3 regions of the Streptomyces sp. NPDC092045 genome follow, and region 2 is predicted to be linked to each of the others. Evidence: riboswitches for the same ligand, from Rfam matches in the RefSeq annotation. Region 2 holds a riboswitch; each other region holds the start of a gene.
The links. Region 2 has a riboswitch for cobalamin ahead of cobN (cobaltochelatase subunit CobN). Riboswitches for the same ligand answer to the same signal wherever they lie in the genome.
Positions count from the first base shown of each region.

Region 1: it holds a riboswitch for cobalamin, as region 2 does, so the genes downstream of both, ACIQKA_RS11180 (acyl-CoA thioesterase) here and cobN (cobaltochelatase subunit CobN) in region 2, are expected to answer to the same signal.
Region 3: it holds a riboswitch for cobalamin, as region 2 does, so the genes downstream of both, ACIQKA_RS23535 (cobalamin biosynthesis protein) here and cobN (cobaltochelatase subunit CobN) in region 2, are expected to answer to the same signal.

Region 1 covers NZ_JBIVSC010000003.1:220,786-230,793, forward strand. The annotation lists gene ACIQKA_RS11140 (FecCD family ABC transporter permease) at 1-381, opposite strand, end outside; gene ACIQKA_RS11145 (FecCD family ABC transporter permease) at 588-1,610, opposite strand; gene ACIQKA_RS11150 (ABC transporter substrate-binding protein) at 1,739-2,743, opposite strand; gene ACIQKA_RS11155 (YncE family protein) at 2,831-4,024, shown strand; gene ACIQKA_RS11160 (hypothetical protein) at 4,186-4,668, opposite strand; gene ACIQKA_RS11165 (hypothetical protein) at 4,699-4,917, opposite strand; gene ACIQKA_RS11170 (hypothetical protein) at 5,098-5,475, opposite strand; partial or broken gene ACIQKA_RS11175 (metallophosphoesterase) at 5,749-6,969, shown strand; cobalamin riboswitch at 7,568-7,723, shown strand; partial or broken gene ACIQKA_RS11180 (acyl-CoA thioesterase) at 7,882-8,214, shown strand; gene ACIQKA_RS11185 (aldehyde dehydrogenase family protein) at 8,389-8,700, shown strand; partial or broken gene ACIQKA_RS11190 (aldehyde dehydrogenase family protein) at 8,709-8,888, shown strand; gene ACIQKA_RS11195 (PP2C family protein-serine/threonine phosphatase) at 9,166-10,008, shown strand, end outside.
Region 2 covers NZ_JBIVSC010000005.1:92,411-102,418, reverse strand. The annotation lists gene ACIQKA_RS16290 (LLM class flavin-dependent oxidoreductase) at 1-411, opposite strand, end outside; gene ACIQKA_RS16285 (DUF6126 family protein) at 546-854, shown strand; gene cbiE (precorrin-6y C5,15-methyltransferase (decarboxylating) subunit CbiE) at 919-2,310, shown strand; gene cobM (precorrin-4 C(11)-methyltransferase) at 2,307-3,056, shown strand; gene ACIQKA_RS16270 (50S ribosomal protein bL37) at 3,120-3,194, opposite strand; gene ACIQKA_RS16265 (cobalt-precorrin-5B (C(1))-methyltransferase) at 3,275-4,399, opposite strand; gene ACIQKA_RS16260 (cobalt-precorrin-6A reductase) at 4,412-5,140, shown strand; gene ACIQKA_RS16255 (precorrin-2 C(20)-methyltransferase) at 5,137-6,645, opposite strand; gene ACIQKA_RS16250 (precorrin-8X methylmutase) at 6,642-7,292, opposite strand; gene ACIQKA_RS16245 (cobalamin biosynthesis protein CobG) at 7,289-8,557, opposite strand; cobalamin riboswitch at 8,768-8,902, shown strand; gene cobN (cobaltochelatase subunit CobN) at 8,942-10,008, shown strand, end outside.
Region 3 covers NZ_JBIVSC010000011.1:52,660-62,667, reverse strand. The annotation lists gene cobC (Rv2231c family pyridoxal phosphate-dependent protein CobC) at 1-1,069, opposite strand, end outside; gene ACIQKA_RS23560 (ZIP family metal transporter) at 1,076-1,804, shown strand; gene ACIQKA_RS23555 (cobyrinate a,c-diamide synthase) at 1,807-3,324, opposite strand; gene cobO (cob(I)yrinic acid a,c-diamide adenosyltransferase) at 3,318-3,926, opposite strand; gene ACIQKA_RS23545 (putative cobaltochelatase) at 3,926-6,034, opposite strand; gene ACIQKA_RS23540 (cobyric acid synthase) at 6,102-7,658, opposite strand; gene ACIQKA_RS23535 (cobalamin biosynthesis protein) at 7,655-8,626, opposite strand; cobalamin riboswitch at 8,661-8,792, opposite strand; gene ACIQKA_RS23530 (hypothetical protein) at 9,108-9,329, opposite strand; gene ACIQKA_RS23525 (anion permease) at 9,342-10,008, opposite strand, start outside.

The sequences.
Region 1 (10,008 bases), on a different contig from region 2:
CACCGCCGACACCAGCACTCCGTGCACGGCGGTCCGGGCCGGGTCGCCGTCCCCGCGGCCGGCGAGCAGCCAGAGCAGCAGCGCTCCGGCGCACCCTCCCGCGCAGGCCGCGAGCACCACGGCCAGGGGCGAGTCCCATCCCGCGAGCCCCAGGGCCGTCGCGGTCACGGCGCCGAGGACCGCGCCCGGCGTCACACCGGTCACCTCGGGACCGGCGAGGGGGTTGCGCAGCGCGGACTGGAGGACGAGGCCGGCCACGGCGAGGCACGCGCCCGCGCCGAGGGCCACCAGCGTCCGGGGGAACCGCAGTTGGAGGAGGATGTGGCGTTCCGTCGCGTCGCCGCCGCCGCCCAGCACGTCCCAGACCGCGCCCGGGGACATGCCGCGCCCGGCCACCAGCTCCGCTCCCGCGCACACCGCGGCCAGGGCGGCGAGCACCGCGAAACGCCGGGTCGCCGCGCGTCCTCCGGTGCGGCGCGAGGCGCCCCGCCGGCCGCGACGGGGACCGGCGTCGACGGCTCGTCCAGCGGCGCTCGCACTCGTTCCCGCATTCGTACTCGTTGCCGCCTTCATATGCGCATTCGTCTTCACGCTCGTGCTCGCATTCGTGCTCGTGCCCGTGCTCGCATCCGTGCGAGGGCTTCCGTCGTCGGCGCGCGTCCGGTCGTCCGGCCGCGGCGGCCCGACCTCATCAGGGCGACGCCGGCCGGCACTCCCAGGAGGGCGGTCCAGGCACCGGCCGGTGTCTCCACGGGCGCGAGTGCGAGCCGGGCGGGGACGTCGGCGACCGCCACCACGACGGCGCCCCACGCGGCGGACCAGGGCAGCCAGCGCACCGCTCCCGAGCCGGGGGCGAACCACCGGGCCAGGTGCGGGGCGAGGAAGCCGACCCACGCGACGGGCCCGCACACGGCCGTGACCGGCGCGATCAGGACGACGGCGACGGCCAGGGCGGCCGGCCGCGCCCGCCGGGCGCGCACGCCCAGCGCCTCCGCGTCCTCGTCGCCGAGCCGCATCACCGAGAGCACCGGCGCGCACAGGACGAGGGCGGGCAGCGCGACGAGCAGCCACGGCCACAGGCCCGCGACGTCGTCCCAGGTCCGGGCGGAGAGGGAGCCCAGCAGGTAGCGGTAGATGAGCTGGAGGTCGAGCTGGTCGGCCATGACCATCAGGACGAGCAGCGCGGACTGGAGGGCCGCCGCGACGGCGGCACCCGTCAGCAGCACCGCGGACGGGCTGCGCCCGAGGCCCGCGGCGAGCAGGGTGAGGACGCCGCCGAGCGCGGCTCCGCAGAGGGCGAGCAGCGGTTGGACCACGGCGGGCAGGGACAGGGCCAGCACCAGCGGGGCGGCCACTCCCAGCGCCGCGCCGGACGAGACGCCCAGCATCTCCGGCACCGCCAGGGGGTTGCGGAGGGCCTCCTGGAGCACGAGCCCCGCCGCGCCCAGACAGGCTCCGGCGATCAGCGCCAACACCAGCCGGGGGACGCGGAGTTCGGTGACCACGATCCCGGCGAGCGTGGCGTCCCCGTCCAGCAGCGCGGCGGGGAGCCGGTGCGGCGGGACCCGGGGGGTGCCGAGGCAGAGGGCGCAGAGCGACGCCGCGGCCAGCGCCGCGACCACCAGGAGGGGCTGCCACAGCCGCGCGCGGGGGGCGGTCCGCGGTCGGGCGCCCGCCGTTCCCGCTTCGGCGCGGTCCGCCGTACGGTCCGGCGCGGCGGGCGCCGGGGAGGGCGTCCTCACCGCAGTGCGGCCGTGGCCTCGTCGAGGACGATGCCCAGCGAACGGGTGCCGCGCCCCTTGGCCCACACCTCCGGGTCCACCTCGTGGACGCGGCCGTTCCGGACCGCCGGGATCCTGCTCCAGAGGGGGTTCTTCGCCAGTTTCTCCGACAGCCTGCCGTTCGCGTCGCCGAAGCCCATCGTCTCGACGAACAGCACGTCGACGTCCTGGGCGAGGATCTCTTCGAGGCTGTAACTCCCCTCCACACCACGGGACTTCCACGGGTAGTCGGCGATCTCGGGGAACAGGCTGGCGGTCACGTCGCCCTCGGGAGTCGCGACGCCGAAGTTCTCGTCGCTTCCGTAGACGGTGAGGGCGGTCTTGTCGCTCGGGGTCTTCCGCGCCTCGGCGAGCCTGGTCCGGAAGGTCCTCTCGGCCTTCTCCCCCTCGGCGGTGCGGCCGGTGAGGGCGGCGGCGTCGCGCAGGTACCCGACGCTGTCCTCCCAGGTCTCGGGCTGCATCGGCCAGAACGTGGTGACGCCCTTCAGGGCGGGGGCGAGCTTGCCGTGGGTGTCCCCCAGGCCGATCACGAGGTCGGGCTCGTGGGAGAGGATCGCCTCCACCTCCGGAGCGATGAACCCGCCCGGGACGACGGCGACCTTTCCGGCCCTCTCCTTCCCCAGGAAACCGGGGTGGGCGAGCAGGGCGCTGTTGGTGGCCGTCGGGACGATGCCGAGTTCGGTCAGGATGTCGTCGCAGAGCGCGAACAGGCAGACGATGCGCTCCGGCTTCCTCTTCGGGGTGACCTCGACGCCGTTGACGTCGGTCAACCCGGCCGTCGCCCTGATGGGTTCGACGGTGACGGCGCCTCCGCCCTTCGCGGCCGGCCCGGTCTTCCCGTGGGACGGCCCGGCCTTGTCGCTCGTGGGCCCGCCGGCCGACGAGCCGCAGCCGACCAGGACGGAGCCCACCACTGCCGCGGTGAGCCAACTGCGGACGAATCTCGACGGTGCGTGCGGCATCGACGCCCTCGCTTCTTCTTCGGAAACCTGGAACGCACCGAACATACATGATAATCGTTTTCACTAAACAGACCACCGGAGGATCCCATGACCGCTGCCGCACTCCTCGTCTCCGACCACGTGGACGGGGCCGTGTACGCGCTGGCCGTGCCGGACGGCACGGTCACCGGGCGCCTCACCGGACGTCATCTGTCCGAGCACGCGGGGTTCCTGGCGCTGCCGGGGGGACGGGTGGCCTGCGTCGACGACCGCCGGGGAGAGCTCTTGGTGCTCGACCCCTTCGGCGAGGAGCTGGTGGAACGCGCGATCCCGGTGGCCGTCCCGGCGGAGCACCTCGCCTGCGACCCGTCCGGGCGCCGGCTGGCCGTCACCACCGGTCTGGGGAAGAACGGCGAACCGTGGTCGGACCTGCTGACGGTCGTCGACCTGGCCACCGGGGAGACCGCCCGGGTGCGCACGCGCGTCGGCGAACCGGGCGTGACGGTACTGGGCGGCGGCGACCCGCTCGTCGTCCTGCGGCACCGGGAACCCGGCGCGCTGGCCGTCCACCGGTTCGCGGACCTGCTGGCCGCGCCGCCCGGCTGCCCGGCGGTCACGCCGCACGCGCTGCTGCCCCTGCCGGACGACGGGCACGGCGACGCCCAGGACCCGGCGTCGGGACGGGTGTTCGCGGCGACGGGCGCGGGGGTGCACACGGCCCGGAGGAGGGGCGACGGGCTGGTGGCCGGGCCGGTGATCCCCTGGGAATCGCCCGCCCGGGGCTGGTACCTCCGTCTCGACGCCCGTCGGCGGGCCCTCTGGAGCACGCTGCGCGGCGGCGACCCGGACCCGCTGCGCTGGCCGGACTGGACGAACCTGGCATGGCGCCACGACCTGGGGACGGGCCGTACGGTCCGCACCGAACTCGGCCCCGGCCTGGTCTTCCGGCTGGCCCTCGCCCGCGACCGCACCGCCTTCACCCGCGTGCACCCCGACGGCGACGAACTGGTGCTCCTGGGCGACGACGGCGCCCTCCGCCGCGTCCCGCTCCCCGCCATGTCCGGTGCGCCGAGGCGCGGCGGCACGCCCTGGGAGGGCGTCCAGCGCCGCGCGGTGGCCGCCTCACCGGGCGCCGACTGGGTGGCCGTGACCCGGGGCGGCCACGGGGAGGTGCACCTCTTCGACGCGCGGACGGGCCGGGAGACGGCCCGCCCGCGGTTGGACACGCCGCTACACCACGGCGGTCACGCGGCGCTGTTCGGCCGGGACGACGGCTCCGACGGCGATCCCCTGGGCCGCTGACGGAAACTCCCCGGGCTCCCCGGGGAGCCGGCTCCCCCGCGTCGGGAACGGGCCACGAGGACGGCGAGCCCCGCCCGGACGGCGGCCCCGGTCCCGCGGAACGCCCGGGAGAAGCGAGTCCCGACGGCGCGCGGACCGAGGCGGGGCCGGGCGGGGAACGGCTACCGGTAAGCGGGTTCGGCCCGCGCCGTCCACTCCTCCACCTGCTCGCGGGTGGTACCGGGGTCGGCGACCAGCGCGCCCAGGTCGTCGCCCTCCACGACGGTGGTCGCCACGGCCGGACACCGGCGGCAGCCGTCCACACCGATCTGTGCCCACCACTTGCAGTGGGCCCGCAGATGGCACCGCGGCACGTTCCGGTCCTCGTCCGCCGGCGTGGCCGCCACCCGCTCCACCAGGGTGCAGTCGTTGCCCCTGCGGTGCAGGCAGTCGCTGACGCAGTGCGACGCGAAGCGCAGGACCCGGGTCGGCTCGACGTCCTTCGGGACGACCGGGAGGACGTCCCGGGCCGGCACGGGGTCGGCGAGGTACACGACCTCCCCGCCCCGCCCGGAACGGACGCCCAGCACCACCGCCTCCGGCGCGTCGGGTCTGCCGCTCGGGCACCAGGCCCCGCTCTTCCCGGAACGGTCCGCGGTGCTCATCTCCACCTCCTCGTCGGTCCGTCGCGTCCGCTACACGATCTGGCCGGCGCAGGCCGGGAGACAGGCGGCGGCGAGGCGCTCCTGCGCGACGGCCTCGGTGAGGTGCGCCCGCAGCTGCGGCGAGCTGATCCGCTGCGGCTCGGACGATGACGGCTGCGCGGCCGCCGTGCCCGATCCGCCGAGAAGGAGCGCGGCCGCGGCGGCGGCCGCCGCGGCACCGCCGGCGGCGGAACGACCCGGGTGCGTCATGACGAAACCTCCTGGATGTGCCCTCGTGGAAAGGGGGTGTACGAGGACGGTAGGACGCCCCCGCTCCCCCCGGCGGCAGTTCCGGCGGCTGTTCGGCGGCGGCTTCGGGGCGGCTTCCGGCACGGAAGGACCGCGGTACCGGGCTCCCCGGCCCCGGGGCCGGAGGACCGGCTCCTCCCCTCAGGGGCCTTCCGGGTCCGTCCGGAGCTCCGGGTCCCGCATGCCCGGCAGCGCGTAGCCCTCCGCCTCGTCCCAGGGGACGTCCAGGTCGTCCAGGTGGACGTGCCAGTCGGTGCCGGGGAGGGCGCGGCGCAGCTCGGTGAGGGAGTCGAGGACGTGGGCGATCACCGGAAGGCAGCGTCCGGGGTCGGAGGGCATCCTGGTGGAGCCCGCCAGGACCTCCCGGGGATCGTCGCCGACGGGCCAGAAGTACAGGGCCTCCTCGTCCCCGTAGGGGAAGGAGGCGTGGTGGGCGGCCGTGATCCGCTCGGTCGCGGCCGACTCCGCGCCGGTCAGGGGCTCGGTCCGGCGGACCCGGTAGTAGAGGGAGACGCTCATGGGCCGAGCGTACGGCGGGGGTCCGACAACGCACTTCGTCCGGTTCCGGCGCCGCTCGCTCACCGGCCGGGCCGGCACCCGGAGGACGGTCCTCCCCCGCGGCGGCGGACAATGGGTTCTCCGGAAGGCTCCGGCGGCCGGGCCGGAGCGGGATCGGGGTGCGGACGGCGGATCACGCCGGGCCCCGGGCGGACGGCCGGTACGGCGACCGTGCCGCGGCCGTCGCCCCGGCCCCGTACCCGATCCGCCGGACGGACCCTCAGGAGGGCGAGCGTGACCGAGACAAGCGACACCCGATCCGCCGACGGCGAGGCGCGGGAGGCGCCGCGGAGCCGGCTGCGACGCCTGATGCGGTACGTCCCCCTGATCGCGCCCGTCCTGCTGTGGGCCGTGCCGTGCTGGGTGCTCCTGCACACCGGTCAGCACTGGCCCTTCCCCGTCGCGGCGGTCGGCACCGCGCTGTTCGCCCTCGGCCTGGTCGGCATGCCGCTCGCGATGACGCGCGGTCACGGCCGGCGTCAGCGGGACCGGGCGGCGATCGTCGGCGACGTGCTGCTGGGCGGCGTCTGGGTCCTGTTCACCTGGTCCGTCCTGCTCGGCGTGCTGCTGCGGGCCGCCCTGGCCGTGGCCGGTGCCGGCGACGGCCAGGACCGGGCGCGCGTCGTCACCTGGGCCGTCCTCGGCACGACCGCCGCCCTGCTCGCCCGGGGGTACGCCGAGGCCCGGCGGGTGCCGCGCGTGCGCCGGCTCGACGTGGAACTCCCCCGCCTGGGAGCCGGTCTGGACGGCACCCGGGTCGTCCTGATCACCGACACCCACTACGGCCCGCTCGACCGGGCCCGCTGGTCGGCACGGGTCTGCGAGACGGTGAACGCCCTGGAGGCCGACCTGGTCTGCCACACCGGCGACATCGCGGACGGCACGGCCGACCGGCGCCGCGCCCAGGCCGCCCCGCTGGGCACGGTGCGGGCGACCCGGGCCCTGGTCTACGTGACCGGCAACCACGAGTACTACAGCGAGGCCCAGGGCTGGGTCGACCTGATGGGCGAGCTGGGCTGGGAGGCGCTGCGCAACCGCCACCTGCTGCTCGAACGCGGCGGCGACACCCTCGTGGTCGCGGGCGTCGACGACGTCACCGCCGAGTCCTCCGGCCTGGCGGGCCACCGCGCCCACCTCGACGGAGCCCTCCGGGGCGCCGACCCCGACCTGCCCGTCCTCCTCCTCGCCCACCAGCCCAAGTTCGTCGACCGGGCGGCGGCTGCGGGTGTCGACCTCCAGCTCTCCGGCCACACCCACGGCGGCCAGATCTGGCCCTTCCACCACCTGGTCCGCCTCGACCAGCCGGCCGTCGCCGGTCTCAGCCGCCACGGCGCGCGCACCCTGCTCTACACCAGCCGCGGCACCGGTTTCTAGGGCCCGCCCTTCCGCGTCTTCGCCCCCAGCGAGATCACCCTGCTCGTACTCCGCTCCCCTCGGCGGCCCGCCTCGTCCTAGGGGTGCCCGGCCCCGGCCGCCGGGCCCCGGGAGGAACCGGGCCGCGAGGAGTACGGAACGGGGCGGGAGGAGAGACGTCGGCGCCGTCCGCGTTTCAGCGCCGGGTGATGTCCACCCGGTCCCGGACCGTGATCCGGCCACGTCCGCGCGAGCGCGCGGGCCGTGAACCGGAGTGCGGCCGACGGCGGCTGACGCTCCGTACGCCCTTCGCGGTCGTGGCGGCGGCCCGGCCGGACGCGGCAGCCGGACCCCTCGCCCCGTGGGCCCCGGGGCTCGGGGCGCGACAGGCTTTCGGCGACCTCGCGCGCGGCGCGTTCCCCGGTCTCCGGGCCGGCCGCGAGGAAGCACGGGCGCCCGGGGCCACAGCGCTCCCCGGGCGCCCCGCAGGGTCTTCCGCCAGGCGTCCGGATCGGGGATCTCCCGGGCCGCGTCCGCCGTCTGCGTCGATCGCACGGCCGAACCCGTGCGGAGCGGGCTCCGGAGGGCCGCCGGGCACCGCGGTCCCGGCAGGCGGCGACGCGTGGAACGGCCCCGTCGGAGCGCGGCGTAGGCTGGTCGGGCAGCTGGTTCGCCCCCGTCCGCCGGGCGGGACGCGTCGTAAGAGGGAACCCGGTGGGAATCCGGGACTGCCCCGCAGCGGTGAGCGGGAACGACCGCCGTCATACGCACTGGCCCCGGGAAGGGGCTGGGAAGCGACGGCCACTAGGTGTCCGCCGGACCAGTCCGGAGGGCGTGCCCGCGAGTCCGAAGACCTGCCCGCTGCCCGCGCGCCCACACCCCGTGCGCGCGGAACAGCCCCGCCGCGACTCGCGAAGGAGAGTTGACGTGGCAGATCCCACCGTCACCGGTCCCGTTCCCACCGCCCGTCCCGCCAAGACGCCGGAGGACTCCCGGGTCGTCCTCGCCCACATCATGAGCGAGCACGACACCAACCTCTACGGCACCATCCACGGCGGCGTGATGATGAAGCTCATCGACGACGCCGCGGCCGCCGCCGCCGGGCGGCACGCCGACGGCCCGGCCGTCACCGCCTCCGTCGACCGGATGACCTTCCTCGCCCCCGTGCGGGCCGGAGACCTGCTGAGCGTCGAGGCCGGGCTCGAACGGGCCGGGCGGACGTCGATGACCGTCGGGGTCCGGGTGACCTCCGAGCGCTGGAACAGCACCGGCCCCGCCACCGAGGTGGCCACCGCCTTCCTGACCTTCGTCGCCGTCGACGCCGACGGCACCCCGCGCCCCGTCCCGGTCCTCGACACACCGCTGCCCGGCCCGTCCTGACCGGGCGGGCCGCCGCCCCGGCCGTGCGCGCGCACGGCCGGGGCGGCGGTCTCCTCGCCCACGAGTGTCGGACCCGGACCCCGCCGACCGCCCGTGGCCCGGTGCCCGGCCGGCGCGGGGCGTTCCTCCGGGCGGAGCTGCGTGGCGTCGAAGCGGTTCATCGTCCCCGACGGGGTCTACGACGACTTCGTCGCGGGGATGCGCCGCGCGTTCGAGGCGCTGGTGTCCGGCGACCCGGCGGACGAGGCGACCACGCCCGGCCCGCTCTCGTCGGAGCAGGCCGCCGCCGGCCCGGTCGAGCAGATCCGCGAGACGGTGGACCAGGGGGCCGAGCTGGTCACCGGCGGCCACCGGATCGACCGCCCGGGTGCCTTCGTCGAGCCGACCGTCCTCACCGGCGTCAAGTCCGGGATGCGGGCCTACGCGGAGGAAGTCTCGGCCGCGCCGCCGTGATCCACCGGGTGGCCGACGAGGACGAGGCGATCGCCCTCGCCGACGACGGCCAGTACGGTCTCGGCGGCTCCGTCTTCTGCGCCGACGCGGAGCGCGGACGCCGGGTCGCCGAGCGGATGGAGACCGGCATGGTGTGGGTCAACCACCCGGCCTCCACCCGGCCCGACCTGCCCTTCGGCGGCATCGAGCGCTCCGGTTACGGACGCGAGCCGTCCGCGCTCGGCATGCGGGAGTTCGTCCGCCGCAAGCCGGTGCGCGTCCTGCCCGCCGACGCGGAGCTCGGCGGCATCGCCGGCCGAGTCCCCGGGCCCGGCGGTCCGGGCACCGGCCGTGCCACCGCCTCCGCGGACCGGCGGCGGCCACGTACGCTGGGACGTGCGGCCCGCCCGGAGACTTCCGCCATCCGGTCCCCGGGGCGGCGGGGCGAGAGTTCCGGCCAGTACAGCCGACATGATCGAGGAGAGCGTGAGGCGAGTCGAGGGCGCGACCGGTACGGACCCGGAGGCCTGGTCCGCCGGCCTGCACCGCATGTGGCTGGCCGCCCAGGACGCCCAGGACATCACGGACATGGCCCGGCACGTCTACTCCCTGATGCTGGCGGAGCGGGGCGTCGTCGCCGTGACGGGAAGCCGCTGGGACGGCGGCAGCCTGCGGTACGTGCGGCGGCTGACGGCCGACGGCGCCACCGCGGTGGCCACCACGACCCCTCTTCCCGGCAGCGTGCGGACCGGGCCGGGCCGGCCGCCCGCCGGAGGCGGGGAGGACGCCGGGAACCGCGCGCCGGTGCACCTGTACGAGCACGACCTCACGACGGACGACGAGGGGTTCGCACCCGAGGGGGCCCTGCTGGCCGAGGCGGGCGCGCGCCGGGCCCTGGAGGCCCGCTTCTCGCTCGGGGGCGACGACTGGGCGTCCTTCTCGCTGGGGCTGGGCGGGCGCGAGGAGGCCGATCCCGTCCTGCCGACGCGGCTGCTCCAGCTGAGCGAGGTCCTGGTGGCCGGCAACCGGCGGGTCCTCGAACACAGGGCCGCGGAGCGCCGCCGGGTGGAGGAGGCGTTCCTCGCCGAGGCGTCCCTCCAGATGGACGCCAGCCTCGACGCGCGGGAGACGCTGGAGCGCGTCGCCCGGCTCGCCGTCCCGGCGGTGGCGGAGGCCTGCGTGGTGCACCTGCGCCGGCCGGGCGACCTGCTGTCCCCGGTGGCCACCGTGCACGTGGCGGCGGCCGTGCAGCCCTGGCTGCACGGAGTGGCCTCGGACGACCCGTGGCTGGACGGGGCCCTGCGGGCCGCGGCGGACCTGCCGCACGGC
Region 2 (10,008 bases):
GTAGTTCTCGATGGCGAGCGGGATGCCCTGGCGGATGTCCTGGCCGAACCACGGGTAGACCGGGCCGGTGTTGCCGCGGCCCATCATCAGGTCCACGCGGCCGTCGGCGAGGTGCTGGAGGGTCGCGTAGTCCTCGGCGATCTTCACCGGGTCGTTGGTGGTGATCAGGGTCGTGGACGTGGACAGGGCCAGGTTCTCCGTGCGGGCGGCGATGTGCCCGAGGAGGGTGGTGGGGGACGACGGGACGAACGGCGGGTTGTGGTGCTCCCCGGTCGCGAAGACGTCGAGCCCGACCTCCTCGGCCTTGAGCGCGATGGCGACGGTGTTCTTGATCCGCTCGTGCTCGGTGGGGGTGCGGCCGGTGGTGGGGTCGGTCGTCACGTCGCCGACGGTGAAGATCCCGAACTGCATCGTGCTCACCTCTCGCGTTCCCGGGTGCCTTTCCCGGCTAGTGGTTGAATCTTAAACCATCACGTCCAACGGTGCGACCCCCCTCGCTATTCCGGGCCCCGGCACCCGGGCGGCGGGCCCGTACGCCGGAGGGCGTGACCGGCACCGGAACCGGAACCGGCACCGGAACCGGCACCGGAACCGGCACCGAGCGCTGGAAAGAACGCGGCGTGATGCTCCGCGTCTTCGTGTGCGTCTTCGCCGCGCACGCCTTCGCCGGCTTCGTCCGGATCCTCTTCCACGGGGGGCAGAACGCCCGGGAGCAGCGCCCGGGAGCAGCGTCCGGAAGCGAGGACGGCCGGGGGCGCGGGGACGCGTACGGCGCCGGTGCGGGGCGGTCACGGAGTGAGCGCGGGCGCCGGTGCGGGGCGGGCTCGGCGGCCGGTGAGGGGCGCCGGGAGTGACGACGCCCACGGAGAGGCGGAACCCCGGGCTCCCGTAGAGTTCGGCGGCGTGAACGGTGCGGGTGTGAACGGTGCGATATCGGTCGTCGGGATCGGCGCGGACGGCTGGGACGGGCTTCCCGGAGCCTCCCGCCGCGTCCTGCGCGCCGCCGGGGTCCTGATCGGCGCCCCCCGCCAGCTCGACCTGCTGCCCGGCGGCGACTGCCCCGGCGAGCGGATCGCCTGGCCCTCCCCCCTCCGCCCGGCCGTGCCCGGCCTGCTCGCCGCCCACGCGGGGCGCGCGATCGCCGTCCTGGCCAGCGGGGACCCCTCCTTCTACGGCATCGGCCGCACCCTCGCGGAGGCCGTCGGCGCCGACCGGCTCCGGATCCACCCGCACCCGTCCTCCGTCTCGTACGCCTGCGCCCGGCTCGGCTGGCCCCTGGAGGAGACCGAGACGGTGTCCCTGGTGGCCCGGCCGCTCGCCGCCCTCGCCGCCGCCCTGCACCCCGGGCGCCGGGTCCTCGTCCTCGGCGAGGGCCCCGGGACCCCCGCCGACGTGGCCGCGTACCTCCGCGACACCGGCTGGGGCGGCACCCGGATCCGGGTCCTGGAGCAGCTCGGCGGGCCCCGCGAACGGCTCCTCGACGCGACCGCCGACGCCTGGCCGCACGAGCGGACCGACGCCCTCCACGTCCTCGCGCTCGACTGCGCGCGCGACCCGGACGCGCTCCGGCTCGGCGCCGCGCCGGGCCTGCCGGACGAGGCGTACGAGCACGACGGGCAGCTCACCAAGCGGTACGTGCGCGCCGCCACCCTCGCCGCCCTCGCGCCCGCCCCCGGCGAACTCCTCTGGGACGTCGGCGGCGGCTCCGGCTCCATCGGCATCGAGTGGATGCGGACCCACCGCGCCTGCCGCGCCGTCGCGATCGAGAAGAGCCCCGAGCGGGCCGCCCGCATCGCGCGCAACGCCGACGCGCTCGGCGTCCCCGCCCTGAGGGTCGTCACCGCCCCGGCGCCGGAGGGCCTGGCGGGCCTCCCGGCCCCGGACGCGATCTTCGTCGGCGGCGGCCTGACCGCCCCCGGCCTGCTCGCGGCCTGCTGGGACGCGCTGCCCGCCGGCGGCCGGCTCGTCGCCAACACCGTCACGCTCGAATCCGAGGCGCTGCTCGCCGAGGCCCACCGCCGCCACGGCGGGGAACTCGTCCGGCTCGCGGTCGCCACCGCCGTCCCCGTGGGCGGCTTCACCGGCTGGCGGCAGGCGATGCCGGTCACACAGTGGTCCGTCACGAAACGGTCCGTCATGGAGGGGCCTGTCATGGAGCGGTCCGTCACGGAGGGGTCCGTCACCGAGGGGCCCGTCACGGAGGGGTCCGTCACCGAGGGGCCCGTCACGGAGGGGTCCGTCACCGAGAGGCCCGTCACGGAGGGGTCCGTCGCGCGGCGGCCCGTCACGAAAGGTTCTGAAGAGGGATGACCGTCTACTTCATCGGCGCGGGCCCCGGCGCGGCCGACCTGATCACCGTGCGCGGCGCGCGGACCCTGGCGACGTGCGGGGTCTGCCTCTACGCCGGCTCCCTCGTCCCCGTCGAGCTGCTCGCCGAGTGCCCGCCGGACGCGCGGCTCGTCGACACGGCCCGGATGGACCTGGACCAGATCGTCGCGGAGATCGCCGCCGCCCACGAGGCCGGGCGGGACGTGGCCCGGCTGCACTCCGGCGACCCGTCGGTGTTCAGCGCGGTCGCGGAGCAGATGCGCCGCCTGGACGCGCTCGGCATCCCGTACGAGGTCGTCCCCGGCGTCCCGGCCTTCGCGGCGGCGGCCGCCGCGCTGAAGCGGGAGCTGACCGTCCCCACGGTCGGCCAGACCGTCATCCTCACCCGGATCGCGCAGCAGGCCACGCCGATGCCGGAGGGCGAGGACCTGGCGACCCTGGGCCGCAGCGGCGCCCTGCTCGTCCTCCACCTCGCCGCCCGCTACGTCGACCGGGTCGTCGCCGAACTCGTCCCCCACTACGGCACGGACTGCCCCGCCGCCGTCGTCGCGATGGCCAGCCGCCCCGACGAGGTCGTCCTGCGCGGCACCCTCGACGACATCGCGGCGCAGACGAAGGCGGCCGGGATCACGAAGACCGCCGTCATCATCGTGGGCCGCACCCTGGCGGCCTCCGAGTTCCGCGACAGCCACCTGTACGACCCGGCCCGCGACCGCCACGCCTGCTGACGCCCTCGCACGCGGAGGGGCCCCGGGGAGATCCCCGGGGCCCCTCCGTCACCACGGACCGGCTCAGGTGTTCGGCCGCTTGCCGTGGTTCGCGCCCTTCTTCTTCCGGGCCCGCCGCTTGTTGCCGCGCTTCGACATGAGACTCCCTCTCGATCGCTCGTCGGGTGTTCGCGGCCCAGCCTAGGGGCGGGCCCCCCGGTCCGCACGTCGTGCCGGTCTCACGCCCCCGGCCCCCTCACCGAGGACCGCCCCACCACCGTTCCCGCGCGGTCGACGCAGATCACGTCCACCGCGACCGGGGCGCCGCGCAGGACCGCCAGGGCCTCGTCGCGGGCGCGGGCGGCGACCAGGTCGCCGAGGGGGACGGCGGCGGCCTCGCAGAGGCGGAGGGCGGCCAGACCGGTGTTCGCGGCGGCGATCTCCGCCGCCAGGGACTCGGACGCGCCGCCCGCGCGGGCCAGGTCCGCCAGGAAGCCCTTGTCGACCTGGGAGCGGGCCGAGTGCAGGTCCAGGTGGCCCGCCGCCAGCTTGGAGAGCTTCGCGAAGCCGCCGCAGACCGTCAGCCGGTCCACCGGGTGGCGGCGGACGTACTTGAGGACCGCGCCCGCGAAGTCGCCCATGTCGAGCAGGGCGATCTCCGGCAGGTCGTACAGGCCCGTCACCGTCCGCTCCGAGGTCGAGCCGGTGCAGCCGGCGACGTGCGTGAGGCCGCCCGCGCGGGCCACGTCCACGCCCCGGCGGATCGAGTCGATCCAGGCCGAGCAGGAGTACGGGACGACGACGCCGGTCGTGCCGAGGATCGACAGGCCGCCGAGGATGCCGATCCGGGGGTTCCAGGTGGAGCGGGCGATCTCGGCACCGTCGTCGACGGAGACCGTGATCTCGACGTCCCCCGTGCCGCCGTGCGCGGCGGCGACCCGCGCCACGTGCTCGCGCATCAGCTGCCGGGGCACGGGGTTGATCGCCGGCTCGCCCACGTCGAGCGGGAGGCCCGGCAGGGTGACCGTGCCGACGCCCTCGCCGGCCCGGAAGACCACGCCCGAACCCGGCGGCAGCAGCCGCACCGTCGAGCGGATCACGGCCCCGTGCGTGACGTCCGGGTCGTCGCCCGCGTCCTTCACCACCGCCGCCATGGCCGTGTCCCCGGTGCGCTCCTCGGCCGTGAGCGCGAACGCCGGCGTCTGCCCCTTCGGCAGCGTGATCGTCACCGGATCCGGGAAGTCCCCGGTCAGGAGCGCCGTGTACGCGGCCGTCGTCGCCGCCGTCGCGCAGGCACCGGTCGTCCAGCCCGGGCGCAGACCGGTGTGCTTGAGTTGGGCCTCGCGCCCGCCGTCCGAACTCACGAAGGGGCTCCTGTGCACGTACTCGTTCTGGGCGGGACCACCGAGGCCCGCGCCCTCGCGGGACTGCTCCACCCCCGCGTCCGGGTCACCAGCTCCCTCGCGGGACGGGTCGCCCGGCCCCGGCTGCCCGAGGGGGAGGTCCGGATCGGCGGCTTCGGCGGCGCCGACGGGCTCGCGGCCTGGATCGGCGCGCACGCGGTGGACGCGGTCATCGACGCCACCCATCCCTTCGCCGAGCGGATCAGCTTCAACGCGGCCCTCGCGGCCGCCACCGTCCATGTTCCCCTGCTCGCCCTGCGCCGTCCCGGCTGGGTGCCGGAGGAGGGCGACGACTGGCGCGAGGCGGGCTCCCTGGCGGAGGCCGCCCGGGCCCTGGACGACCTCGGCGACCGCGTGTTCCTGACGACCGGCCGCATGGGCCTCGCCGCCTTCGCCGACCGCCCGGAGTGGTTCCTCGTCCGCTCGGTCGACGCCCCCGGGGCCCCGCTGCCGGCCCGCACCGAGGTCCTCCTCGACCGGGGGCCCTTCACCCTCGACGGCGAACGCGAGCTGCTGCGCCGCCACCGGATCGACGTCCTGGTCACCAAGGACAGCGGCGGCGCGGCCACCGCCCCGAAACTGACCGCCGCCCGCGAGGCCGGCGTCCCGGTCGTCGTCGTCCGCCGCCCGCCGGTCCCGGAGGGCGTACCGGTGGCGACGACCCCGGAGGAGGCCGCCGCCTGGGTACGGGACGGATCCTAGCCGTACCGGCGCGGCGTCCAGGCGATCGTGCGGCCGTCCGCCCGCTCCACCGCCCTGGTCTGCGAGGAGCCGATCAGGAGGAGGGTGCGCATGTCGACCTCGGAGGGGTCCAGGGTCTTCAGGGTCAGCACCCGGACCGACTGCTCGGGGCCGCCCACGTCGCGGGCGACGACCACCGGGGTGTCGGGGGAGCGGACCTCCAGGAGGAGGTCGCGGGCGGCCGCCACCTGGTGGGTGCGGGACTTGGACCCCGGGTTGTACAGGGCGAGGACCAGGTCCGCGACGGCCGCCGCGCGCAGCCGGTCCGCGATGACGTCCCAGGGCTTGAGGCGGTCGGAGAGCGAGATCGTCGCGTAGTCGTGGCCGAGCGGGGCGCCCGCCGCCGCCGCGGCCGCGTTGGCGGCGGTCACGCCCGGCAGGACCCGTACGGGCACGTCCGCGTACTCCGGTTCCGACGCCACCTCCAGGACCGCCGTCGCCATCGCGAAGACGCCCGGGTCGCCGCCCGAGACGACCGCGACCCGGTGCCCGCGCCGGGCCAGGTCGAGGGCGAACTCGGCGCGCTCCGACTCCACCTTGTTGTCGGAGCCGTGGCGCCGCTGGCCGGGGCGCAGGACCGGCACCCGGTCCAGGTAGGTGGTGTAGCCGACCAGGTCGTCCGCGTTGACGAGCGCGCCGCGCGACTCCGGCGTCAGCCAGGGCGCGCCCGCCGGGCCCGTGCCGACCACGACGACCTCGCCGCGCTCCCGCACCGGCGGCTCCTCGTCGACGCGGGAGGGCAGGACGGCCACCGAGAAGTACGGGACGGACTCCGGGTCCACCTCCGCCAGGCGCCCGGTCCGCTCGCCCGCCATGAACGCCCGCTCCACGTACCGCGCGTCCTCCAGGCGCCCGGCCCGCTCCAGGGCCCGTCGCACGGTGGGGAAGGTGCGGCCGAGCTTCATCACGACCGCCGAGTCCGTGCCCGCGAGCCGGGCCGTCAGCTCGTCCTCCGGCAGCGTGCCCGGGACGATCGTCAGGACCTCCTCCGCCTCGCACAGCGGCTCGCCGAGCCGGGCGGCGGCGGCGCTCACCGAGGTGACGCCGGGGATGACGGTCGTGTCGTAGCGGTGCGCGAGCCGCTTGTGCATGTGCTGGTACGAGCCGTAGAAGAGCGGGTCGCCCTCGGCGAGGACCGCGACCGTGCGGCCCGCGTCCAGGTGGGCGGCGAGCCGGGCCGCCGCCTCCTCGTAGAAGTCGTTCAGGGCGCCCCGGTAGCCGCCGGGGTGGTCCGTGGTCTCCACCGTGAGCGGGTACGTCAGCCGCTCCTCGACGTGGTCCTCGCGCAGGTGCGGGGCCGCGATCGAGCGGGCGATGGAGCGCCCGTGGCGGGCCGAGTGGTAGGCGATCACGTCGGCCTCGGCGATGGCCTTCACGGCGGCGAGGGTGAGGAGGTCCGGGTCGCCGGGCCCGAGCCCCACGCCGTACAGCTTGCCGACGGTGTTTCCGGCCGGGTTCCCGGTCACTGCTGGATCTCCGCTTCGTGCGCGAGGGCGTTGATCGCGGCGGCCGTCATGGCGCTGCCGCCGCGCCGGCCCCGGACGACGAGGTGGTCGAGGCCGAGGGTGTTGTCGGCGAGGGCGTCCTTGGACTCGGCGGCGCCGATGAAGCCGACCGGTATGCCGAGGATGGCGGCGGGCCGCCCCGCGCCCTTCGCGACCATCTCCAGGAGGTGGAAGAGGGCGGTGGGCGCGTTGCCGATGGCGACGACGGAGCCTTCGAGGCGGTCCCGCCACAGTTCGAGGGCGGCGGCGGAGCGGGTGGTGCCGAGCTCGGCGGCCAGGGCCGGGACGGCCGGGTCGGAGAGCGCGCAGAGCACCTCGTTGTCGGCGGGCAGCCGCTTGCGGGTGACGCCGCTGGCGACCATCTGCGCGTCGCAGAGGATCGGCGCGCCCGCCCGGAGCGCGGCGCGGGCGCTCGCGACGACGCCCGGCGAGTACGCGATGTCCTGGACGAGGTCCGTCATGCCGCAGGCGTGGATCATCCGGACCGCCACCTGGGCGACGTCGGCGGGCAGGCCCGTGAGGTCCGCCTCGGCGCGGATCGTGGCAAAGGAGCGGCGGTAGATCTCCGTGCCGTCCTTCTCGTAGTCGAACATCCTGTTCTCGCTCATCTCGTTGTGCGGGGCGCGGTACGGGCCGTGGTGACCGCGGGGGCCAGATCGGTGCGGGGGACGGGGGCGCCGTCGACCAGGTAGCCGCCGCCGGGGGCGGCGAGGACGTCGACCCAGTCGCCGTGCGGGTGTCCGCAGCGGCGCTCGCACCCGGAGTAGTGGACGGGCAGGCCGGGGCGGCCGGGGACCGCGTCCGCCCGGACGTCCGCGAGGGACTTGGCGCAGCCGGGCCGCCCGGTGCAGGCGCTGACGCCGGCCCAGGGGGAGTCGGGCCGGGTGATCAGTCCGGCCGCGTCGAGCGCGGGCGCCCGGTCGGGTCCGGCTCCGACGACTACGGCTCCGCGCCAGGGGGTGAGCCGGACCTCGTCGGCGGGCAGCAGGGCGCGGAGCTGGGCGGCGGTGAGGCGGCCGAGGGGGGCGAGCACGTGGAGGGCGGCGGGCCCGAGGGGGCCGGGGGCGGGCGGCGGCCCCTGCGGCAGGACCGGCTCGGACACCTCTTCCGCGGCGAGCGCCTCTCGTCCGTCGCGCCTTGCGTCTCGTACGTCGCGCACGTCTCGTACGTCTCGTACGTCGGGCCCGGAGCCCTCCGGCAGCTCCCGCACGCGCCAGACGCCGGTGCCGGCCGCGCGGGCGGCGGAGAGGAAGACGTGGGCGGCGGCGAGGGCGGCGCGGGGCGCGTCGGCGGCGGCGACGCGCACGGCCCGGCCGCCCAGGTGCAGGAGCGCGGTGCGGGGGTCCACTGCGACCAAGGTCACATCCCCGCCGAGGCCGGTGACGTCGCCGCGGCCGTCGTCCAGGACGAAGAGGAAACGGCCCGAGAGCGCGGCGGCCCAGGGCGCGGCGCAGAGCCGTTCGTCCAGCTCGCGGGCCCACAACTGCACGTCGGCCGCGCCGAGTCCGTCGAGGCCCGCGGCCGGGGAGGCCACGATGTTGCGGACGCGCTCGTGGGTGGCCGAGGGCAGCAGGCCCGCCTCCGCCAGGAGCGCCGCGAGCTCCGCCCCGCAGCCGTCCGCGAGGCCGCGCAGCTCGGCGTTCCCGCGCGAGGTGACGCTGATCCGCCCGTCCCCCAGGGCCTCGGCGGCGTCCGCCAGGACCTCCACCTGACGTGCCGTCAACCTTCCTGCGGGCAGCCGCAGTCGGGCCAGGTGCCCGTCGTCGGCGGAGTGCAGCCGCAGCGCCCCGGGGCAGGCGTCGCCGCGCTCCCGCACACGGGGTGCGCCGGGGGCGGGCTTCGGGGTCGGGACGGGCGGCATGGCGGCGAGCATACCCACGGGAAAACCGGCGGCCGGCGGGGTGTGACCGGCCTGACTCCGGGTGCCGCGGCGGGGGCACGGGGACCGGCTCCCCGGGAGCAGGCGGGGGCACGGGGATCGGCTTTCCACGAGCCGGACGGGTGTGAGCCGGCACGCCCCGGCCCCGCTCCGGTGTGATCCGCCCGACCCTCCCGCTCCCTCCGGCGTCCGGAGTTCACGATCTAGGATGCAAGCGGCATGGGGTCCCAGGACCCCGGGGAGGAAGCCCGGTGAGATTCCGGCGCGGTCCCGCCACTGTGAGCCGGCCCGGCACCTCCGGGCCGGTGAGTCAGGAACTCCTGCCGTCCACACGACCACCCGGGGCGCGGACAACCCCGAGGAAGGCCTGCGCTCGCCATGCTTCTGCTGCTGTCGCACTCCGACACCGACCTGCTCAGTGCCCGCGCGGCCGGCGGACCGGTGGAGTACCGGTTCGCCAACCCGTCCCGGCTCCCGCTCGCCGACCTCGACGGGCTCCTCGACGGCGCCGAACTCGTCGTCGTCCGGCTCCTCGGCGGCCTCCGCTCCTGGCAGGACGGGCTCGACGCGATCCGCGCCGCCGGGAAGCCGGTCGTCGTGCTCAGCGGCGAACAGGCGCCCGACGCGCAGCTCATGGAGGCGTCCACCGTGCCCGTCGGCGTCGCCACCGAGGCGCACGCCTACCTGGCGCACGGCGGCCCCGCCAACCTGGAGCAGCTCGCCCGCTTCCTCTCCGACACCGTCCTGCTCACCGGCCACGGCTTCGAGGCCCCGGCCGCCGCCCCGACCTGGGGCCCGCTGGAGCGCACGCCGAAGGCCACCGAGGGCCCGACGATCGCCGTGCTCTACTACCGCGCCCACCACATGAGCGGCAACACCGGCTTCGTGGACGCCCTGTGCGAGGCGATCGAGGACGCCGGAGCCCGCGCCCTCCCGCTGTACGTGGCCTCCCTGCGCGCCCCCGAGCCGGAGCTGCTCGACACCCTCCGCACCGCCGACGCCATCGTCACCACCGTCCTCGCGGCGGGCGGCACCAAGCCCGCCGAGGCGCAGGCCGGCGGCGACGAGGAGGCCTGGGACGCGGGCGCGCTCGCCGCGCTCGACGTGCCGATCCTCCAGGCCCTCTGCCTGACCGGCTCGCGGTCCGCGTGGGAGGAGAACGACGAGGGCCTCTCCCCGCTGGACGCCGCCAGCCAGGTCGCGGTCCCCGAGTTCGACGGGCGCCTGATCACCGTCCCGTTCTCCTTCAAGGAGATCGACGAGGACGGCCTGCCCGCGTACGTGGCGGACGCCGAGCGCGCGGCCCGCGTCGCCGGGATCGCCGTGCGGCACGCCCGCCTGCGGCACATCCCGAACGCCGAGAAGAGGCTCGCGCTCGTCCTCTCCGCGTACCCCACCAAGCACTCCCGCATCGGCAACGCCGTCGGCCTCGACACCCCCGCCTC
Region 3 (10,008 bases), on a different contig from region 2:
CCTCGCGCAGCAGCACCCGGTCCACCTCGTGCCCGGCGTCGCGCAGCGCCGCCTCCGGCTCGGTGAACTGCGGGTGCACCACCACCGGCCGCCGCGCCGGCAGCGCCCGCGCGAGCAGCACGAAGGCCTCCGCCGCACCGGCCGTGAGCAGCACCCGGTCGGCGGGCAGGTCGTGCCGCTCGGCGACCGCGGCCCGCGCGACCCGGCCGTCGGGGTAGGCGGCGAGACCGGTCAGGGAGTCGGCGATGCGTCTGCGCAGCCAGTCCGGAGGCGTGTCCGTCCGGACGTTGACCGCGAGGTCGATGAGTTTCTCGTCCCTGACCTCGGCGTCACCGTGGTGGCGAAGGTCGTGGGCGTCGGTATGCGTGTGCATGTCCATGGCCGCCGTCGTGTGGGGGGTGGGGATGGTGGGGGGTGAGCCAGGCTCGCCAGCGATGTACCCGTGTGACGGGGGCAACAACCGTACGGCCGGGGCGTCTTCGTGCGATCGAACCGGGACGGAAGCGGCGAGAGCGCACGTTACGCGCCGGGTTCTGCGCTTCGGCACGAGCAGCACGGCCCGCGCCCGCGCCACGGGCTCCGCCGCCCCGTCGGCCACGGTCACGTCCGCGCCCGCGGCCGTGCCGACCCTCTCTCCCGCGTCCCCGTCCGCTCCCGTACCTGCCTCCGCGTCCCCGTCCGTCCCCGTACCGGCCCCCGCTCCCGCGCCCCCGTCCGTCCCCGTACCGCCCGGCGTCCCCGCACCCCCGTCCGCCGCCAGCAGCGCCGCCGCCTCCGCCACCGAGGCCGTGCCCGTCGCGGCCAGGGGCAGGGCCGACGGGTGCGGCACGGAGACGGCCGCCAACTCCTCGGCGGCGAACCCCCGCACCGGCACGCCGAGGAGCGCCGCGGCCCCCGCGATCCCCGGCTCCGCCGCCCGCGCGCCGAGCGTGGCGAGGGTCCGGACGGCCGCGCGCGGCAGCCCCGCCTCCCGCAGGACCGCGTCCACGAGGGCCAGCACCTCGTCCGCCGGGACGCCCGACCGGGCGCCCACACCGAGGTGCGCGGACGCCTTCCCATCCGATAGCAAAGCCCCATGGCTGTGGTCGTCGCGCTCGGCGCGTTCCTCATGACGCTCTTCGGAGGATGGGTCGCCGGACGCGTCACCGACCGGCGTCACCTCGTCCTCGGACTCGCCGGCGGGCTCATGCTCGGCGTCGTCGGACTCGACCTCCTGCCCGAGGCCCTGGAGGCCGCCGGGCACGAGGTCTTCGGCGTCCCGGAGGCCCTGCTGCTCTTCGTCGGCGGCTTCCTCCTCGCCCACGCCGTCGAGCGCCTGCTCGCCGTGCGCCGGGCCGCGCACGGCGTCGCGGCCGGCGAGCGGGTCCCCCAGGTCGGCATGACGGCCGCCGCCGCGATGGTCGGCCACAGCCTCATGGACGGCATCGCCCTCGGCGCCGCCTTCCAGGTAGGCGGCGGCATGGGCGCCACCGTCGCCCTCGCCGTCATCACCCACGACTTCGCCGACGGCTTCAACACGTACACGATCACGAGCCTCTACGGGAACGCGCGCCGCAAGGCCCTCGCGATGCTCGTCGCGGACGCCGTCGCCCCGGTCCTCGGCGCCGCCTCCACTCTGCTGTTCACCCTTCCGGAGGAACTTCTCGGCGGTTATCTCGGCTTCTTCGGGGGCGCCCTGCTCTACCTCGCCGCCGCCGAGATCCTGCCCGAGGCCCACCACGACCACCCCGCCCGCTCCACCCTGCTGTGCACGGTGGCGGGCGTCGGCTTCATCTGGCTCGTGGTGGGAGCCTCCGGCGGCTGACCTCACGAAACAGGACCGCCCGAGACCGGACCGCCCGAGACCGGACCGCCCGCGACGGAACCGCTCGAAACCGGACTGCCCGAGACCGGACCGCCCGCGACGGAACCGCTCGAAACGGGACCGCCCGAGACCGGACCGCCCGCGACGGAACCGTCCGCCGCCCGGCCGCCCGCGCTCCAGTCGGCGGCGGCCGCCGCGAACCGCGCCGCCGCCTCGGGCGCGCCCGCCCAGTGCGTGTGCACGTAACTGGCGTGCACCCCTCCCCGCACGAAGCCCTCCACGCGCCGCTCCGGCTGCCGCAGCCCCCACGCGGCCCGCTCCCCGGCGCCCGGCTCGATCACGGTGCGGTGGAACTCGTGCCCCCGCATCCGCGCCCCGGCCGGCGCGAGGACGCTGTCGCCGACGGCCACCGCGTCCCGGTACCCCAGCGTCAGCCGCTCCGACATGCGCGCGTCGGCGTCGAGCACCCCGCACATGGGCGTGCCGTCGAGCGACCGCGCCAGGTAGAGCAGCCCGGCGCACTCGGCCGCGACCGGCGCGCCCGAGGCGGCGAGGTCCGCCACGGCCTTCCGCAGCGGCTCGTTGGCGGACAGCTCGCCCCCGTACATCTCGGGGAAGCCGCCGCCGATCACGAGCCCGGAGGTCCCCTCGGGCAGGGCCTCGTCCCGCAGCGGGTCGAAGGTGACGACCTCCGCCCCGGCGGCGGTCAGCAGCTCGGTGTGCTCGGCGTACGAGAAGGTGAACGCGGCCCCGCCGGCCACCGCGATCCGGGGCCGGCCCGCGACCGCGCGCCCCACGACCGCCGGCGACCACGCCTCCGCGGACAGCTCCGGAGCCGACCGCGCGAGCGCGAGCAGCGCCTCCATGTCGCATCCGGCCAGGACCTGTTCGGCCTGCGCCGCCACCGCCTCCACGGCGGCGGCCTGCCGCTCGGCCACCGGCACGAGCCCCAGGTGCCGCGACGGCGTCGCCACGGCGGGCGCCCGCCGCAGCACCCCGAGGACCGGCACCCCGGACTCCCCGAGCGCCTCCCGCAGCAGGTGCTCGTGCCGGTCGGTCGCGACCTTGTTGAGGATCACGCCCCCGATCCGCACCTCCGGGTCCCAGGACGCGAACCCGTGCACGAGCGCCGCCACCGAACGCGACTGCGACGACGCGTCCACGACCAGCACCACGGGCGCCTTCAGGAGCTTCGACACCTGCGCGGTGGACGCCAGCTCGCCCTGGTCGGCGGCGCCGTCGTACAGCCCCATGACCCCCTCGACCACGGCCAGGTCGCAGCCGCGCGACCCGTGCAGGAAGAGCGGCGCCACCAGGCCCGTGCCGCACATGTACGCGTCGAGGTTGCGCCCCGGGCGGCCCGTCGCGAGCGCGTGGTAGCCGGGGTCGATGTAGTCGGGGCCGACCTTGTGCGGGGAGACGGCCAGGCCGCGGCCCGCGAACGCGGCCATCAGGCCGGTCGCGACCGTGGTCTTGCCCGCGCCCGAGGAGGGCGCGGCGATGACGAGACGTGCTACCACTCGATGCCCCGCTGGCCCTTCTGACCGGCGTCCATCGGGTGCTTGACCTTGGACATGTCGGTGACGAGGTCCGCGAAGTCCACCAGCTCCGGGGGCGCGTTGCGGCCGGTGATGACGACGTGCTGCTGACCGGGACGGTCGCGCAGCACCTCCACGACCTCGTTCACGTCGATCCAGCCCCAGTGGAGCAGGTAGGCGAACTCGTCGAGGACGTAGAACTTGTACCTCTCCTCCGCGAGGTCCCGCTTGACCTGCTCCCAGCCCTCGCGGGCCTTGTCCTCGTGCGACTGCTCGCCCTCGGCGACCTCGCGCTGGATCCAGGACCAGCCCTCGCCCATCTTGTTCCAGGTGACCGTGCCGCCCTTGCCGGTCTCGCCGAGCGCCTTGAGGGCGTTCTCCTCGCCGACCTTCCACTTGGCGGACTTCACGAACTGGAACACCCCGATCGGCCAGCCCTGGTTCCAGGCGCGCAGCGCCATGCCGAAGGCGGCGGTCGACTTCCCCTTGCCGACGCCCGTGTGCACCATCACCAGCGCGCGGTTGCGGCGCTGACGGGTGGTCAGACCGTCGTCGGGAACGACGGTCGGCTGTCCCTGCGGCATTAAGCGGCCCTCCTGGCTGTCTGTGCTGCGTGTCCGGTCTGTCCTGCCTGTACGTCCCTGACGAGCCCGGCGATCGAGTCGGCGCGCAGCTCGTCCAGCGTCACCGCCGTGCCCCCGAGTTCGCGCGCGAGCTGCCCGGCCAGGCCGAGCCGCACCGGCCCCGTCTCGCAGTCCACGACGACCGACGCCGTGCCCTCGGCGGCGTGCAGCCGCGCCGCGCGGGCGGCGAGCGCCACCGGGTCGCCGGCCGCCCGCCCCCCGGTCGCCCGCCCGTCCGTCACGACGACGAGCAGGGGGCGGCGCGAGGGGTCCCGCAGCCGCTCGACCCGCAGCACGTCGTGGGCCTTGAGCAGCCCGGCCGACAGGGGCGTGCGCCCGCCCGTCGGAAGCTGTTCGAGCCGTGCGGCGGCCGCGTCCACGGACGAGGTCGGCGGCAGCGCCACCTCGGCGTCCCGGCCCCGGAAGGTGACCAGGCCGACCTTGTCGCGCCGCTGGTAGGCGTCGAGGAGCAGCGAGAGCACCGCGCCCTTGACCGCGCTCATCCGCTGCCGGGCGGCCATCGAGCCCGAGGCGTCGACCGCGAAGAGCACGAGGTTGCCCTCGCGGCCCTCCCGGGTCGCCTGCCGCAGGTCGTCGCGCCGGACCACGAGCCCCGGTCCGGTCCGCCCGCGCGCCCTCTGGTGCGGGGCGGCGGCCTGCACGGTCGCCGCCAGGTGCAGCTTGGTCAGCGTGCCCCGGGGCCGGGTGGAGCCGGTCGTACGGCCGTGCTCGGTGCGGGCCCGGGAGCGGCGCCCGGCCGCGCCCTCGCCGAGACCGGGCACGCTGAGCACCTTCGTACGGAAGGGCTCGGCGGCCTTGACGGCGGCCCGCTCGCCGGAACCGGCCCCGGCCTTCCGTGGAGCGGGAGCCGGCTCGGGCTCGGGCGCTTCCTCCGGCGCCGGTACGTCCTCGGGCGCGGGCCCGTCGCCCTGCGGCGGGATCCCGCCGCCGTCCGGACCGGCCCCGCCGTCGCCCGGCCCTCCGTCCCCCGGACCGCCGTCGCCCGGGCCGTCCGGCTCCGGGTCGGGGTCCTCGTCCGGGCCGGACTCCGGCTCCTCGCCCTTGAACCGCTCCAGGGTCTCGTCGAGCTTGTCCTCGTCGAGTCCGGGCGCGTCGAAGGGCGAGCGCCGGCGGCGGTGGGGGAGGGCCAGGAGCGCGGCCTGCCGCACGTCCTCGGAGGTCACCCCGGTCCGTCCGGCCCAGGCGGCGAGCGCGGTGGCGGTGCGGGCCATGACGATGTCGGCCCGCATGCCGTCCACCTCGAACGCGGCGCAGGTCGCGGCGATCTGGAGCAGCACGGCGTCCCCGAGGACCACCTGCGGAAGGAGGGCGCGCGCGGCGGCGATCCGTCCGCGCAGCGCGCTCTCCTCGCCGGTCCAGCGCGCGGCGAACGCGGCCGGGTCGTCCTCGAAGGCGAGCCGCCGCCGCACGACCTCCACCCGCTGCTCGGGCTCGCGGGAGGCGGCGACCTCCACGGTGAGCCCGAACCGGTCGAGGAGCTGCGGCCGCAGCTCGCCCTCCTCGGGGTTCATGGTCCCGACGAGCAGGAACCGCGCGGCGTGCCGCACGGAGACGCCCTCGCGCTCCACGTAGGAGGAGCCCATGGCGGCGGCGTCGAGGAGGTGGTCGATCAGATGGTCGCTCAGGAGGTTGACCTCGTCGACGTAGAGGATGCCCCGGTGGGCGTCGGCGAGCAGGCCCGGCTCGAAGGCCTTCACGCCCTCCGCGAGCGCCTTCTCGATGTCGAGCGAGCCGACGAGCCGGTCCTCGGAGGCGCCGACGGGCAGTTCGACCATCCGCGCGGGCCGCTCGGCCCCCGGACCCGCCTCGTGCGGCCCGTCCGGGCAGCCCGGGTCGGGCGAGGCCGGGTCGCAGCTGAACCGGCAGCCCGCGACCACCGGCACGGCCGGCAGCAGCTCGGCGAGCGCGCGCACGGCGGTGGACTTGGCGGTGCCCTTCTCGCCCCGGACGAGCACACCGCCCACGGCCGGGCTGACGGCGTTCAGGAGCAGCGCGAGCCGCAGGTCGTCCATGCCGACGACGGCGGTGAACGGGTACCGGGTGCTCATCGGGTGGTCTCTCCTTCGAATCGCTGGTGTTCGGACGACGGCGCGCGGCCGTCGGCGGCGGGCCCGTTCACGGCGCCCCGGGCGGCACGAACGGCAGCCCCGCCGGGGCGCCCTCCTCGATCAGCCGCAGCAGCGCGTCCGTGTCCGCGTGCTCCTCGATCAGGTCGCCGAGCCGGTCGAGCTGCTCCTCGCGCAGGGCGCCGAACGACGTGTCCGGGGCCGGGACGAACCGGCGTCCGGCCGCCGCCGCGACCTCCCGCAGGAACGCCCGCCGGAAGCCGTCGCTCTCCAGCGAGCCGTGCCAGTGGGTGCCCCACACGGAGCCGACCCGGCACCCGTCCAGGAAGGGCTCCCCCCCTCGTACGTCCGCGACGCCGTGGTGGATCTCGTACCCCTCGACCCGCTCGCCGAGCGCCTCGCCGACCGGCCGGGCCAGGATCTTCCCGACCCCGAACCGCACCCGTACGGGAAGGAGTCCGAGCCCGTCGACCACACCGGCCTTCGACTCGACCTCGTCCTCGATCCGCTCGCCCAGGGCCTGGAAGCCGCCGCAGATGCCGAGCACCGGGCGGCCCTCGGCCACGCGTCGGGCCAGGGCGTCCGCGAGGCCGCGCTCCCGCAGCCAGGCGAGCGCCTTCACCGTGCCGCGCGTGCCCGGCACGACCACCAGGTCCGCGTCGACCAGCTCCTCGGGCCGGTCCACGAACCGGACGACCACGCCCGGCTCGGCCGCCAGCGCGTCCACGTCCGTGAAGTTGGACATCAGGGGGACGGCGCAGACGGCGACCCGCAGCACGTCCGCGCCGAGCGGCGGCGCCACGACCGACTCCCGGACGGTGCCCCGCAGGGAGACCCGCAGGCCGTCCTCCTCGTCGATGCCGAGCCCGTGCGCGTACGGCAGGACGCCGAAGGTCCGGCGCCCCGTCAGGCCGTACAGCATGTCGAGCCCGGGTTCGAGCAGGCCCACGTCGCCCCGGAACTTGTTCACCAGGTACCCGGCGACGAGCGACTGGTCCTCGGGCGACAGCAGCGCCGTCGTGCCGAAGAACTGGGCGAAGACCCCGCCCCGGTCGATGTCCCCGACCACCACCACGGGCAGCTTCGCGGCCCGCGCCACGCCCATGTTCACGATGTCGGTGCGCCGCAGGTTGATCTCGGCCGGGCTGCCCGCGCCCTCGCAGATCACCGCGTCGTGCGTGCTCCGCAGCTCCTCCAGGCACGCCATGACCGGCTCGAACAGCTCCTTCCGCCGGCCCCCGTGCAGCGCCTTCCCGGGGGACGACCCCCCGGACCCCCCGAAGAACCCCTTGGCGCTCATCTCGCCCACCGGCTTGCCCATCAGGACGACCTGGCTGGAGCGGTCGCCGCCCGGCTTGAGCAGCACCGGGTTCATCAGCGCGGTCGGCTCGACCCGGGCGGCCTGCGCCTGCATGGCCTGGGCCCGGCCTATCTCGGCGCCCCCGCGCGTGACGAAGGAGTTGAGGGACATGTTCTGCCCCTTGAACGGCGCCACCCTCAGGCCCTTGCGGACCAGCCACCGGCAGATCCCGGCCGTCACGACGCTCTTGCCCGCGTCGGACGTGGTCCCGGCGACCAGCAGGCCCCCGCCCCTCCCGCCCCTCATGCGCTCCTCCGCTTCCCGCGCTTCACCGCGCCGGCGATCAGACGGCCGCCCACGCAGGCGGCCAGGGTCAGTGCGGTCACCCGGCGCGAGAGCGCCACCGCCCGTTCGATGTCCGCCACCTCGACGGCCCGCCCCTCCCCGTTCAGGACCGGCCGGTGCTCGACGCGCCCGCCGTACGAGAGGGTGCCCCCGAGCCGTACGCCCAACGCGCCCGCGAAGGAGGCCTCGACCGGGCCCGCGTTGGGGCTCGGGTGCTTCGGCGCGTCCGCCCGCCAGGCCCGCACGGCTCCGCGCGGGTTCCCGCCGGCGGCGGTGGCGAGCACGGCCGTCAGGCGCGCGCCCGGCCAGCCGGCCAGGTCGTCGAGGCGGGCCGAGGCCCAGCCGAAGCGGCGGTACCGGGCGGACCTGTGGCCGACCATCGCGTCCAGGGTGTTGACCGCCCGGAAGCCGACCAGCCCCGGCACGCCCGCGACCGCGCCCCAGAACAGGGCGCCGACCACGGCGTCCGAGGTGTTCTCGGCGACCGACTCGACGACCGCGCGGGCCATCGCGGGACCGTCCAGGGACTGCGGGTCGCGCCCGCACAGGTGGGGCAGCCGTTCGCGGGCCACCTCCAGGTCCCCGGCGGCCAGCGCCCCGCCGATCGCGCGGGCCTCCCGGCCCAGGGTCGTCCCGCCGACGACGGCCCACACGGAGGCGGCGGTCAGCGCGGCGGCGGCGGCCGGCCGGTCCCGCACGGCCCGGGCGGCGAGGGCGCCGAGGGCGGCGGTGGAACCGGCGCAGACGGCGGTGTGCAGGGCGCCCCAGCCGCGGTGGTCGTGGTGGAGGCGCCGCTCGACGGCGGCGGCGGCCCGGCCGAACGCGGCGACGGGGTGGCCCCGGCGGGGGTCGCCGAGGAGCAGGTCGACGGCGAGGCCCGCGGCCGCTCCGTACGCGAAGACACCGGTGGCTCTGCTGCGGCCGGGCATGGCGCTATGTCCTCACTCAGGGTCCGCGCCCTGGATCGACGTGACCGGCGGCGAGAGTTCCTGACTCCCGGACCCTCGGATCCGGTCACAGTGGCGGGACCGCGCCGGATTCGCACCGGACTTCCTCTGCTGCCGCCGTAATGGCCTCGGCAGTCCACCACGCCCCGAGAACGGGCGTCAACCCAGCCTTGACCTGCGGCGGCGCACTGTGCGGAGCACCACAGGAAAGGGGCCGGGGGGGGGGGGCCCCCCCCGGGGGGCGGCCCCCCCCCCGGGGGGGGGGGCCCCCCCCCCCCCACCCCCCACCACCGGACCCCCCCCCCCCCCCCCCCCCCTCGGGCAGACCCCTTGGACCCGCGAGGCCCGGCCCGCCCCCCCCCCCGCCGCCCCCCGCCCCCCGCCCCCCCCCCCCCCCCGCCCGGGGGGCCGGCCCCCCCCCCCCCCCCCCCCCCCCCCCCCCCGGCCGGTGGAGCGGGGACCGTCAGACGACGATCAGGTAGATGCCGTACGCCACGGCGGCCAGGCACAGCCCGAAGCAGGCGTAGGCGCCGGTGCGGGCCAGGGCGGCGGAGCCTCCCCGGGCCGCGGCCCCCTCCTGCTTGGTGAGGCCGACGATGCCGAGGCTGAAGAGGCCCACCAGGGCGACGGTGGCCACGAGGCTGACGCCGAAGACGGAGCCGAGGGCTGCCCAGTCGATCTTCATGTGGTTCTTTCCTTAGACCTTCGCGGCCGGGGCCGGGGGAGCGGTCGGGTCGGTGGGGGCCGGGGCGAGGATGGTCGCCTTGAGGTCCTCGTCGGTGACGGCGGCCACGGAGCCGGCCGGCGGCGGGGTGACGGCCGCGATGGCGGTGGTCACCACGCCCGCGGGCTCGGCGCCGGGGGCGTCGAGGTCGTCGGCCGTGACGTTGTGGTGGTCGACCGGCTTGCGGCGGGAGAGCGCCCAGATGACGGCCGAGCCGGTCACGAGGAGGACCGCGACGGCGGCGATGCCCCAGGGGCCCTGCTTGGTGAGGAACTCGGCGCCGGCGCCGACCAGGCCCGCGGCGGGCAGGGTCAGGCCCCAGGCGACGAACATCCGGGTCGCGGTCGACCAGCGGACGACGCCGCCCTTGCGGCCGAGGCCGGCGCCCATCACGGCACCCGAGCAGGACTGGGTGGTGGAGAGGGAGAAGCCGAGGTGCGAGGAGGCCAGGATGACCGTCGCGGCACTGGTCTGGGCGGCGAAGCCCTGCTGCGGCTGGAGGTCGGTGAGGCCCTTGCCCATGGTGCGGATGATGCGCCAGCCGCCCAGGTAGGTGCCGAGCGCGATGGCGACGCCGGCCGAGACGACGACCCAGAGGGGCGGGTTCGAGCCGGGGGCGACGACGCCCTGGGTGACCAGG